One region of the Exiguobacterium sp. s160 genome, then DNA from elsewhere that is predicted to be linked to it. Evidence: riboswitches for the same ligand, from Rfam matches in the RefSeq annotation. Region 1 holds a riboswitch; each other region holds the start of a gene.
What was found. A riboswitch is a leader RNA that binds a small molecule or an ion and turns the genes downstream of it on or off. The one in region 1 is predicted to bind S-adenosylmethionine.

Region 1 (3,802 bases):
GATTCAATTGGAGATGAAAATAGGGATTGTCTTGCAGGCGTGACGCTTCTTTTGCAAGGACGAACGCACCGAAATAAGCGATGGCCGGCGCACCCCGGACTTGAAGCGACTTGATCGCCTGTTCGGCCTGTTCGAGCGTCAACACTTCGATATAGCGCTCTTCTTGCGGCAACAGCGTCTGATCTAAAATCGTCAACACTTCCGTGTCGGCATCGAAATGTATACTTTGCACACTCATACCCGCACCTCCGATAGAACCGGGATCAGCTGATCGATGGATTGAATCTGATGACGCTGTTTGATGAGACGCGTGCCAAGTTCTAGGGCGTGACGTTTCCGTTCGATCCGAAGGTCGTCTGGTAATGTTTCTAAGTCAGCAACGCCCGCTAGACCGACCGTCCGACGAATCAATTCGCAGCCTGCGTAGCCGATCGCATCACTCAAAATCGATGGCAACAGTTCGTCCACGAATCCTACTGTGTTGAACGGCTCGACCGCCTGTGTGAAGCGGGTGCGGAACGTTTTTTCGAACGTCTCCCACAGAGTGAGCACTTCTGTGAAGCGTTCGAACCGCTTCAACGGATGTGCATACGTCGAGAACACCAAATGGGCGATGATTTGACCGATGTCAAAACCGAATGGACCGTAAAAGGCAAACTCAGGATCGATGATTTTCGTTTCCTGACGCGTCGCAAAAATGCTTCCTGTATGTAAATCCCCATGTAGCAACGCTTCATGTTTGGTCACGAACCCAACCTTCAATTTCGTCACTTCAATTTTCAAGGCGAGATCTGACCACAGCTGCTCCACGTCCGGACGAAGAGCCGTTTCGATTTGATTCGATTCTGCATCACGATACGGGTCGGTGAAGATCAGCTTTTCCGTGATATCGCATAGCTCTGGATTGTAATACTCTTTTTCGATTTGTTTCTTGGCGAGCGGTCCTTTCGCATAGTCAGACGTCGCAAACAACGTCTCCCCGAGGAATGTACCGACGTGACGCGCCAAATTCGGATAGCTCTCTCCTTTTAGGAAGCCTGTCCGGACGATTTCAAAAGCTGACAAATCTTCCAAAATCGTATAGGCGAGTTCACGGTCACTACCGAGTACATCCGGTACGAATTGTGGTACGACTTTTGAAAACTCACGGAGGGCCAGTTGTTCAATCCACGAACGGTCAAGCGTGAGCGGCCAACTCTCTCCAACAACTTTTGCGTACGGCAACGCCTGTTTCACAATCAATGACGTTTCTCCTTGACGAATGCGAAAGACGAGATTTAAATTTCCATCTCCAATTTCCTCACATTCTGCAATCCCCTCTTCTAGTAACCCCAACTGTCGAACGTGTTCGACGACACTTTGTTCTGTAAACGCCTCATAAGCCATGATGATTTTCCCCTTTCTTGAATCTATGCATGAAAAAAGCCCCTTTCTCCGCGAGAAAGAGGCACACCCAAATTGGTTGTTCCTCTCATCTTTCAGACATATGTCTGGTGGATGTAGCACCGTGCCAAATGGTCGGTTGCTGCGGCGTCTTAGGGCCAATTCCCTCTGCCAACTCGCGATAAGAGTAAATGATGTAATTGTGTTTGACGTGTTGAGACGAATATTACGGACTAGGCACGCTAGTTGTCAATCCTCTATTTTCGATCGACTCCCTATTTTTGACACGCATATATAGAAACATTATTTTTAAACTTTTTTTCTCAAAAAAAGGAATTGACGAGTGAGCGATTCTATGTAAAAATTCAATTAAATTTCACAACTTCACAACTATTCTTATCAAGAGCAGACGGAGGGACAAGCCCGATGATGTCGCAGCAACCGACCAGTAATGGCACGGTGCTAATTCTTGCAGCTATCGCTGAGAGATAAGAGTTCATTGTTTTCGAATGACCTCTTGCCTTGGCATGAGGTCATTTTTTGTTTGACCTGAAAGGAGGAACTTATGGGAGTCATCGCAACTTATGAAATCAAACATACCGATCACGTCGAACGCGTGGCTGAGAAAATCGCACATGAGCTGACCGTCGGGACATGGACCGAATTGAACCATCTCGAACAGCATCAACTACAGGCATTCCGCGGTGAGGTCATCGATACCTCCCAACAGGAAACGACGAGTCGCTTCTCGATTCGTTACCCGCTACATAATGTGACGCCGGACTTTTCATCCATTCTGACGACGACATTCGGAAAGCTGTCGCTCGACCCAAACGTCCAACTTGTCGACCTATCGCTCCCGAATGAGCTCGCATCGGACTTTCCGGGTGCCGCATTCGGTGTTGAAGGGGTCCGCGACATCCTTCAAGTACACGACCGACCGCTCGCCATGAGCATCTTCAAAGGTGTCATCGGCCGGGATCTCGACTTTTTGGCGACACAGCTCCGTGACCAATTCAACGGCGGAATCGACCTCGTCAAAGACGATGAGATTTTATATGACAATCCGCTCACCCCATCGCTCGAACGGGCTCGAATTGGAGCATCGATCATTCAAGAACATCAAGAATTGACGGGTCGTTCCGTTCTATACGCCGTCACGTTGAGCGGACCCGTTTTCACCTTACGCGATCAGGCAAAACGTTTGATCGAGGCAGGCGCGACCGCATTTTTGTTCAACGTGTATACGTACGGGCTTGACGTGTTACGAGAGCTCGCCAAAGACCCTGAGATTCACGTCCCGATTTTGGCACATCCTGCTTTTGCGGGAGCGTTGACCGGATCGATTCGTCATTCCCTCCTCTTTGGGAAACTGATTCGACTCGCCGGGGCGGACTTGACGCTCTTCCCGTCGCCATATGGTTCACTCTCGACACCGAAAGACGAAACACAACAGATTCAAACGTATGCGACGGAATCCCATTGGACGAAACCGATTCTGACTGTCCCGTCTGCCGGGATTCACCCAGGACTCGTTCCGGATTTGATTCGTGACTTCGGAACGGATGTCGTCATCAATGCAGGCGGTGGGATTCATGGGCATCCCGACGGTGCGGTTGCTGGAGCGAGGGCGTTCCGCCAAGCAATCGATCAGGTAATCGGTAAAACGAGCGAGACCGATGCGTTATCGACTGCGCTGAATGCGTGGGGTGCGCGATGAGTACGCACGTCATCTGTGATTTCGACGGAACCATCACGGAAGAAGATAACATCATCGTGTTGATGCGACGCTTCGCCCCACCTGAATGGGTCGAACTCAAAGATGGTGTTTTGAACCAAACGCTCTCCATTCGAGAAGGCGTCGGTCAGATGTTCAGCCTGCTCCCGAGTCATCAGGAGACTTTGTATCGCGACTTTCTGCAGTCGACCATCACGCTTCGAGCGGGGTTTGTCGAGTTTTTGCAAGAGATACAATCACAGGGTTTTCGATTTGATGTCGTCAGTGGAGGCATGGACTTTTTCGTCCATCCGATTCTAGAAGGTCATGTCGCACCGGAACACATCTACTGCAATCACGTTGATTTTTCAGAAGCGACAGCGCGCGTCACATGGCCTCATTCATGTGATGCCCATTGCTCGAACGATTGCGGATGTTGCAAGCCGACGATTGCCCGACAGATCGTCTCACCTACCGACACGTTAATCGTGATCGGGGATTCCGTCACCGATTTTGAAATCGCCAAACGCGCCGACGTCGTGTATGCGCGCGGTCAACTGATTTCGCTATGCGAGGCGGAAGGAATTCACTATGTTCCGTTCGAGACATTCCATGACATTTCAGCTTATATGAAAGGAGTGAACGTATGACTGTACAAGAACGATGGGTCGAACTTGCCGACATTAAAGACGAGCTCGCCGC
Region 2 (3,802 bases), on a different contig from region 1:
TTCGTGTCTCGGGTTTGAGAAGACATCCAACACGTTGCCTTGTTCAATGATGTTGCCGTGATCGATGACGGCGACCCGGTCACAGATCCGTTCAATCACTTCCATCTCATGCGTGATGAGAAAAATCGTTAATCCGAGCTCTCGGTTGATCTCGAGCAACAATTCTAAGATCGACTCGGTCGTTTCAGGGTCGAGGGCACTCGTCGACTCGTCGCTGAGCAGGATGTCCGGTTCATGTGCGAGCGCTCGTGCAATGGCGACGCGCTGTTTTTGACCGCCTGACAATTGTTCCGGATAATGGTTCCGATGTTCAGATAAACCGACGATGTCGAGATAGCGGTCGACCCGTTCACGGATGACATGCTTTCCGAGCCCTTCGAGGCGGAGCGGGATAGCCACGTTTTCTTCTACGGTCGCCGTCTTTAATAAGTTGTAATGTTGAAAGATCATACCAATTCGCTGACGTAGCGAAGAGAGTTCTTTTTTCTTTAATTGTGTGATATCTTGTCCCTCAATCTCAACGACACCTGCTGTCGGGCGCTCTAATAGATTGATCATTCGGATGAGTGTACTCTTCCCGGCACCGCTTCGCCCGATGATGCCGAAGATCTCTCCTTTTTCGATTGTGAGGGAGACGTCGTCGAGCGCGGTGATCGTATCTCCATTGACGTGAAATTGCTTGGTGATTTGTTTCAGTTCAATCATCAAATCCCTCCTCAGAACGCTGGTACGACAGATCCATTGAATTCTTCTTCGATGAAGGCACGTACTTCATCCGAATGGTAGTAAGACTTCAATGTCTCAACGACCTCATCTTCTTTGTTGGCCGAGCGGACGACCACATAGTTCGGATATGGGTTGTCGACCGTGTCCTCGTGGAACAGGGCATCCTCGTTGATGGAGAGACCTGCTCCCATCGCAAAGTTCGTATTGATGGCTGCAAGGGCTACTTCCGGTAGCTGTGTGGGAAGCTGCGACGCTTCAAGCTCGATGAATTCTAAATTGAGCGGGTTTTCTGCGATATCTCGTTTTGTTGCTTTATCCGTCAAGCCGTCCTTCAATGTGATGAGGCCAGCAGTTTCATACAGACGCAAGGCACGTAGTTCGTTCGCCGGATCGTTCGGGACGGCAACTTTATCTCCTTCTTTTAAATCCTTGATATCTGTCAACTTCTCAGAATAAAGACCCATCGGGAAAGCGACGGTCTTGAAGACATCGTCAATTTTATACCCCTTGTCTGACTTTTGAAGTTCGAGGAACGATAACGTCTGATAACTGTTCACATCTAGGCTTCCCTCGTCTAGTGCCGTATTCGGTGTGTTGTAATCGTTGAATACTTTGATATCAATCTCAAGTCCATCCTCTTTCGCGAGTTCCTGTACTTTCTCTGCAATCTGCTCGTGTGGGCCACCGGTCACGCCGATCGTCAGTTCTTCCGTGCTGAGCGTTTCGCTCGCCTCGGATTGCCCACAAGCTGAAAGTGCGATTGCTGCAAGGAATGACGAACCTGCCAAAAGTGTTTTTTGTTTGATATTCATGAATAGTTCCTCCTCCAATTGAAAAGCCCGCTACTCACGAAGAGCGGCGGGCACGACAAGTGAAAGTCGGACACGCTCATCTCCCAGACGTCTCGTCTGTTGGAATTAGCACCATGATCATAACTGATCTGGTTGCCGGGTTTCATCGGGCCAGTCCCTCCACCACTCTTGATAAGCAATCGGTTCTATTATTTTGTTATTATATTACTGATAAAAGCATTATTTGTAAACCACTTCTTGAAGATTGATGAGAATTTCTTTTAACTGCTCTGAATCTTCAAGATTCCGAATCCCTTGAATCGTGATTTCTTCGACGATCGAAGTAACCAACTCTTCGACTTGATCAGGACGAATCCCTAGTTGTGTAAGTGAAGTCGGCGCATCGATGGATTGAAGCCAGTCCTCGAGCAGGAGGGTGTCATCGGATCTAATCAACCGTTCTTGAACAATCAATCCGAAGCCAACCTTGTCACCGTGTAGCCACTGATGGGTCGAATCAAAGCGACTGAGTGCATTATGAACAGCGTGCGCGACCGCAACACGCGTGCCGGCATCCCCGAATCCACCAACCGCACCACCGACTGCGAGGACATGGTCGACGAGATATCGGATGTCTGGCCCATAATGACGAAAGTTCTGTTCATGAATCGACAAGTCCATCAATTCCCCGCACTGCGCAGCAAGTGATAACCCTGACTGAATCCCTGCGTCCCTTGAAGTCGTCCCGCTAATATATCGGGACTCGAACCACTTTGCGACCGTATCAATCACGCCAGCCTTGAAATAGTCATAAGGCGATTCACGTAACAGTCGTTCATCTGCGATGACGCGCTCGATGACGACCGGAAACGTGTCATAGCGAGTGTAAGACCCTTCCTCAGTGTAGATGACGCTGAGTGGTGTGAAAGCGGCACAGTTTGACACGAGGGTCGGGACGACAATGAGCGGGACCGACTGGGTGAATGCAATCCGCTTCGCCGTATCGATCAATTTACCTCCGCCGACGGCAATCCATACGTCGGGTCGATAGGCATTCAAACGATTTATTTCTTCGTCTGAACATTCACCGTAAAATCGTACACTCGGAATTTCTGCTAGACAAGGGGATACGCGTACCGCTTCACCGTATCCGTTCAATCCTCTTAAAATGAGTGCCTCCCGATTCCCGATCACCGTATGAAGGTCCTCGAGCGCATCATGCGAATGGTCATTCGAGCACGGCCTGACGAATCACAAATGTACCTCCTCATAGGCTACAAACAGTCTCTCAATCCGTTCCACCGCTTCATCAATCTTCTGTTCAGACGATACGAGACCGAAACGGATGTGGTGCTCTCCCTCTGTTCCAAAGAAGTAGCCTGGTGTGACGGCGACCCCTGCCTCGTGGAGTAACTTTGTCGAGAACGATTTTGCATCCCCCTCAGGCACTTTCGCCCATACAAAGAAGGAACCCTTCGGTGCCTCAATCTCCCACCCCGCCCGGCGTAACCCAGTAATCAATCGGTTTCGTCTTGTTTCGTAACGTGAGGCTAGGTCATCACGTAAGTCACGTGGGGATTCTAACGCCACGATTGCTGCCTCTTGAATGGCTGAGAAGACAGACACATGGACGTGATCTTGATATGTATTGATGGCTTCGATGATATCGGAGTTCCCAACAGCAAAGGCGACTCGCCACCCCGACATATTGAACGCCTTCGACATCGTGTATACTTCAATCCCAATTTCCTTCGCACCATCTGCCTGAAGGAAGCTCGGGGGAACATAACCGTCGAACCCAATGCTTCCATAAGCAAAATCATGGACGACCATCACATCATGCTTCTTCGCAAACGCGACGGTCTCTTCAAAGAATGCCGGCGTCGCGACAGCCCCAGTCGGATTGCTCGGGTAGTTCAAATACATGAGCTTTGCGTGTGCCGGGTCGAGTGTTGAATAGTCAGGAAGAAAGCCGTGTTCCTCTTTTAACGTCAAATCGATGATTTCCGCACCAGCCAGACGCGCCCCCGAGATGTAATCCGGGTAACCCGGGTTCGGGAGTAAAATCCCGTCTCCCGGTTCGAGAAGGCATTGTGGGAGTGTGATCAAACCTGATTTGCTACCGATCAAGATCGCGACTTCTCGTTCCGGGTCGAGTTCGACACCATATTCACGAGAGTAAAATGATGCGACCGCTTCTTTCAAGCGGGTCTGTCCACGAAATGGACCGTATTGGTGTGTCGCCGGGTCCGTGATGGCACGTTCGAGCGCCTCACAGATTGGAG
Region 3 (3,802 bases), on a different contig from region 1:
CCGATTGGCTCGATGTGAACGCCACCCGCAGATGCGAATTTATAGTCTTTGTTTTCAGCCATTTGTGACTTGAGGTATGGCTCGTGTTGGAAGTAGTTCGCATCGAGCTCACCGCTTGCGAGCGTCTTATTCGGAAGCACGTAGTCTTGGAACTTCTTGATTTCGAGTTTGTAGCCTTTTGCTTCATATTCTTCTTGTACGTGCTCTAAAATCTCAGCGTGCGGTACGTTCGACGCACCGACAATCAATGTTTTTTCATCGCCAGAACCTGTTTCTGCCTCTTCTCCGCCGCAAGCCGCGAGAACTGTGAATGCTGATAAAGCTGTCAATCCGAGTACTGTTTTCCAAGTTTTCATTATGAATCCCTCCAAATGGTGTATGTGTAATTAAGCTGAACGTTTATCAATTTTTGTGACGAGTCGGTCACCGATGAACTGGATGACGAACACGATGATCAAGATGAGCACCGTCGCCACGAACGTGACGTCGTTTTGTGAGCGTTGGAAACCTTCCAAGAAGGCCAAGTTCCCGAGTCCGCCGCCTCCGACGACACCGGCCATCGCCGTATAACCGACGATTGCAACGATGGTCACCGTGAGTCCTGAAACGATTGCCGGAAGCGCTTCCGGAATCAAGACTTTATAAATGATTTGCCATTTCGTCGCGCCCATCGATTCCGCTGCCTCGATGACGCCGCGGTCGACTTCACGAAGGGCAAGTTCGACCATACGGGCGTAGAACGGTGCAGCTCCGATGATGAGTGCCGGAAGCGCCGCCGTCGAACCGAGCATCGTACCGAGCAGGAACAACGTGAACGGGATGAGTAAGATGATTAAGATGATGAACGGGATCGAACGGAACACGTTGACGATCGCGCTGACGAAGACGTAAATTGGACGATTCTTCAATAATAGCGATTCGTTTGTAATATAAAGAATCAAACCTAAAGCGAGTCCAATCACAAACGTCGCGACACCCGCGACGAGCGTCATGTACAACGTCTCCCATGTCTGTTCCATCATGATTTGCCAGTCTACGTTAGGAAACATCGCTTTCCACCTCCACTTCTACTGATTGCGAACGAATCGACGCGATGGCGCGTTCGATTTCTCGTGCTTCCCCAATCAATTGGATGAATAGCGTGCCGAGCGCACCGACTTGTGACTGGGTCACGTTCCCGCCGATGATGTTGAATCCGATGTCGTGCGTCTTAAGGACGTCAGACAAAATCGGTTGTTCTGCCGTTTCGTTCAAGAATTTCAATTTGACGATTTGCCCACTCGGATAGCGTGCTTTCAAATGTTCGAACGTGAGCGATAGATCGTCGACTGCCCCGATTTGTTTCACGAATTCTTTCGTGATTGGCTGCTCCGGATGTTGGAACACGTCAGAGACTTGACCTGTCTCAACGACTTTCCCTGCCTCCATCACGGCGACGCGATGACAAATCTTTTGGATGACGTGCATCTCATGCGTGATGAGGACGATTGTCAATCCGAGCTTCTTATTGATGCTGACGAGCAGTTCAAGAATCGAATCCGTCGTCTTCGGGTCGAGCGCGCTTGTCGCTTCGTCACAGAGGAGCACCTCTGGATTGGTAGCGAGCGCGCGGGCAATCCCGACTCGCTGTTTTTGACCGCCGGATAATTGTGACGGATAGCTGTCTTCACGACCTGATAATCCGACGAGCTCGACGAGTTCCTGAACCCGACGCTTCCGCTCACTTGCCGGTACCCCGATCAATTCGAGTGGGAAGCTGATGTTTTCTGCGACCGTGCGCGACCACAGAAGGTTAAAGTGCTGGAAGACCATCGAGACGTTCTTTCGAACCCCTCGTAATTCTTTCGGGCTGAGCTTCGTGAGCTCACTCCCGGCGACCTCGATTTCACCGCTAGACGGTGATTCGAGACGGTTGAGCAATCGGATGAGCGTCGACTTCCCCGCCCCCGAATATCCGATTATTCCAAAAATTTCACCGCGATCAATCGTTAGTGATACATCATCCACCGCCTGGACACGACCATTCTTCGTATCGAACCATTTGGCGACGTTTCGTAATTGAATCAATACATTTCCCTCCTGACAACAAAAAAAGCGCGCACGTTTGAGCAAACGTGCGCACTTTATCGTACGGACAACGATTGCTCTCATCTCTCAAGGTTTCTCACCTTGCTGGAATTAGCACCATTTCGGATTGCTCCGCGGTTGCTGGGCGTCATAGGGCCAGTCCCTCAGCCTCTCTTGATAAGAGTGTTGTGTATTCGATTAGCTTTATCATAGCGACAGCTTTTTCTGCTGTCAAATCATTTTTTCAAAAAAATCAAAAAAAGGTGCCGTCCGAGGACGACACAGAACGTAGCACCTTGAGTCACGGAAGGACAGCCCATAGATGAAAATCTTTTGCCCGTTCAAGATTTACATCCTTATATGGGGGAGATTCACCAATCATCACTCGATCTTGATTTGGACCGTGCGATTATACGGAACGTCTTTCTTCGCTTGATTTTTTTGGGGGACAATCGAAGGGAAGACTGACGTGTATTCGTATAAAGGTAGCAGCGGCTTCACCAAAACGTCTTGATGTCGGGAATATCGCGTCCTATTTTGTGTTCAAGTAAGATGTTGTAATGAATATACCATTCGTGAACTTTCTGTGTCAACTGATTATTTAAAATTTTCAGATTATTCTAATGTTCCTCTCTCACTTTACGAAAGAGAGGACGTGTTGAACGTTTTGAAAAGCGTAAAGACGATCCCGAACCTCGCCATTTTCAAGCTTTAACAGCGCTGGGACGCTCATCACCTGATAAGCTTCAAGTTCTTTTGGGATATAGTTCGCATCGCGCTTTTCAATCTGAATTTCAGGGTCGACCGCCTCGACAACCGTCAACATTTTCTCCGCGACAGCGCATGTACCACACATTGGGGCGTATATATATAAGTATCCGTCTGTAATCATTTTTCTCACCTCTCTTGTCATTATAATAGTCGTTCGAGTCCCGTTCAAAAATCGTGCTCTCGTTAAATTTCAGAATTTTTCAATGATTCTCTTGACTCTTCTGTCTGATAGGAATAATATGGGTTCTAACTTTATCGCTTTTGTACATAACAGCAAAGAAGAAGGACAGGTGAATGAATGATGACGGAACAAGCAACAGGTACGACAAAGCAATTTACGATGAACGTCTTAAACGGTCTCAGTATGGCGATTCTGATCGCCCTCATCCCGAGCGCGCTGCTCGGCGAACTCACGAAAGCTATACTCCCTTATTTTCCGTCTCTTCAATTCATATTGGATGCGACGACGATTGCGATGCGCCTCCTCCCGGCCATTATCGGTCTTGCCGTCGCGATGCAGTTCGGTCGATCGATTTTAGAGGCTGGAACGATTGCCATCGCAACCTATGTCGGCAGTGGCGCCGTTCGAATTAATGAAGGTGCGTTCGTGATGGCCGGAATCGGTGACGTAATCACAGCCGGTGTGACCGCTGCAATCGCTACGATTCTTGTCATGAAGCTCGCTCCCCACTTGAAGACGTATACGGTCATCGTCATGCCGATGACCGTCATTGTCGTCGCAGGCGGCATCGGTGCCTTCTTATTGACGTATATCTCACAGATCACGACATACATCGGATACCTCATCATGACGATGACGGATCTTCAACCGGTTCTCATGGGCATCCTGATTGCGATGGCGTTCTCGCTCATCATCGTCTCGCCGATTTCGACTGTCGGGATTGCAACGGCCATCAGTCTATCAGGCGTTGCGGCTGGTGCGGCAAACCTCGGCGTCGTTGCC

Region 2: another riboswitch for S-adenosylmethionine. It lies ahead of KNO86_RS02195 (MetQ/NlpA family ABC transporter substrate-binding protein); the one in region 1 lies ahead of KNO86_RS07595 (2,3-diketo-5-methylthiopentyl-1-phosphate enolase).
Region 3: another riboswitch for S-adenosylmethionine. It lies ahead of KNO86_RS04760 (methionine ABC transporter ATP-binding protein); the one in region 1 lies ahead of KNO86_RS07595 (2,3-diketo-5-methylthiopentyl-1-phosphate enolase).

What each region holds. Positions count from the first base shown of each region.
Region 1 is NZ_JACSKK010000002.1:335,638-339,439, forward strand. It holds gene mtnA (S-methyl-5-thioribose-1-phosphate isomerase) at 1-238, opposite strand, end outside; gene mtnK (S-methyl-5-thioribose kinase) at 235-1,386, opposite strand; SAM riboswitch class I at 1,469-1,571, opposite strand; SAM riboswitch class I at 1,777-1,878, shown strand; gene KNO86_RS07595 (2,3-diketo-5-methylthiopentyl-1-phosphate enolase) at 1,949-3,103, shown strand; gene KNO86_RS07600 (2-hydroxy-3-keto-5-methylthiopentenyl-1-phosphate phosphatase) at 3,100-3,750, shown strand; gene KNO86_RS07605 (methylthioribulose 1-phosphate dehydratase) at 3,747-3,802, shown strand, end outside.
Region 2 is NZ_JACSKK010000001.1:425,878-429,679, forward strand. It holds gene KNO86_RS02190 (methionine ABC transporter ATP-binding protein) at 1-705, opposite strand, end outside; gene KNO86_RS02195 (MetQ/NlpA family ABC transporter substrate-binding protein) at 717-1,538, opposite strand; SAM riboswitch class I at 1,612-1,716, opposite strand; gene KNO86_RS02200 (iron-containing alcohol dehydrogenase) at 1,758-2,711, opposite strand; gene KNO86_RS02205 (aminotransferase class I/II-fold pyridoxal phosphate-dependent enzyme) at 2,769-3,802, opposite strand, start outside.
Region 3 is NZ_JACSKK010000001.1:922,771-926,572, forward strand. It holds gene KNO86_RS04750 (MetQ/NlpA family ABC transporter substrate-binding protein) at 1-356, opposite strand, end outside; gene KNO86_RS04755 (methionine ABC transporter permease) at 387-1,049, opposite strand; gene KNO86_RS04760 (methionine ABC transporter ATP-binding protein) at 1,039-2,067, opposite strand; SAM riboswitch class I at 2,145-2,251, opposite strand; gene KNO86_RS04765 (thioredoxin family protein) at 2,702-2,959, opposite strand; gene KNO86_RS04770 (PTS sugar transporter subunit IIC) at 3,140-3,802, shown strand, end outside.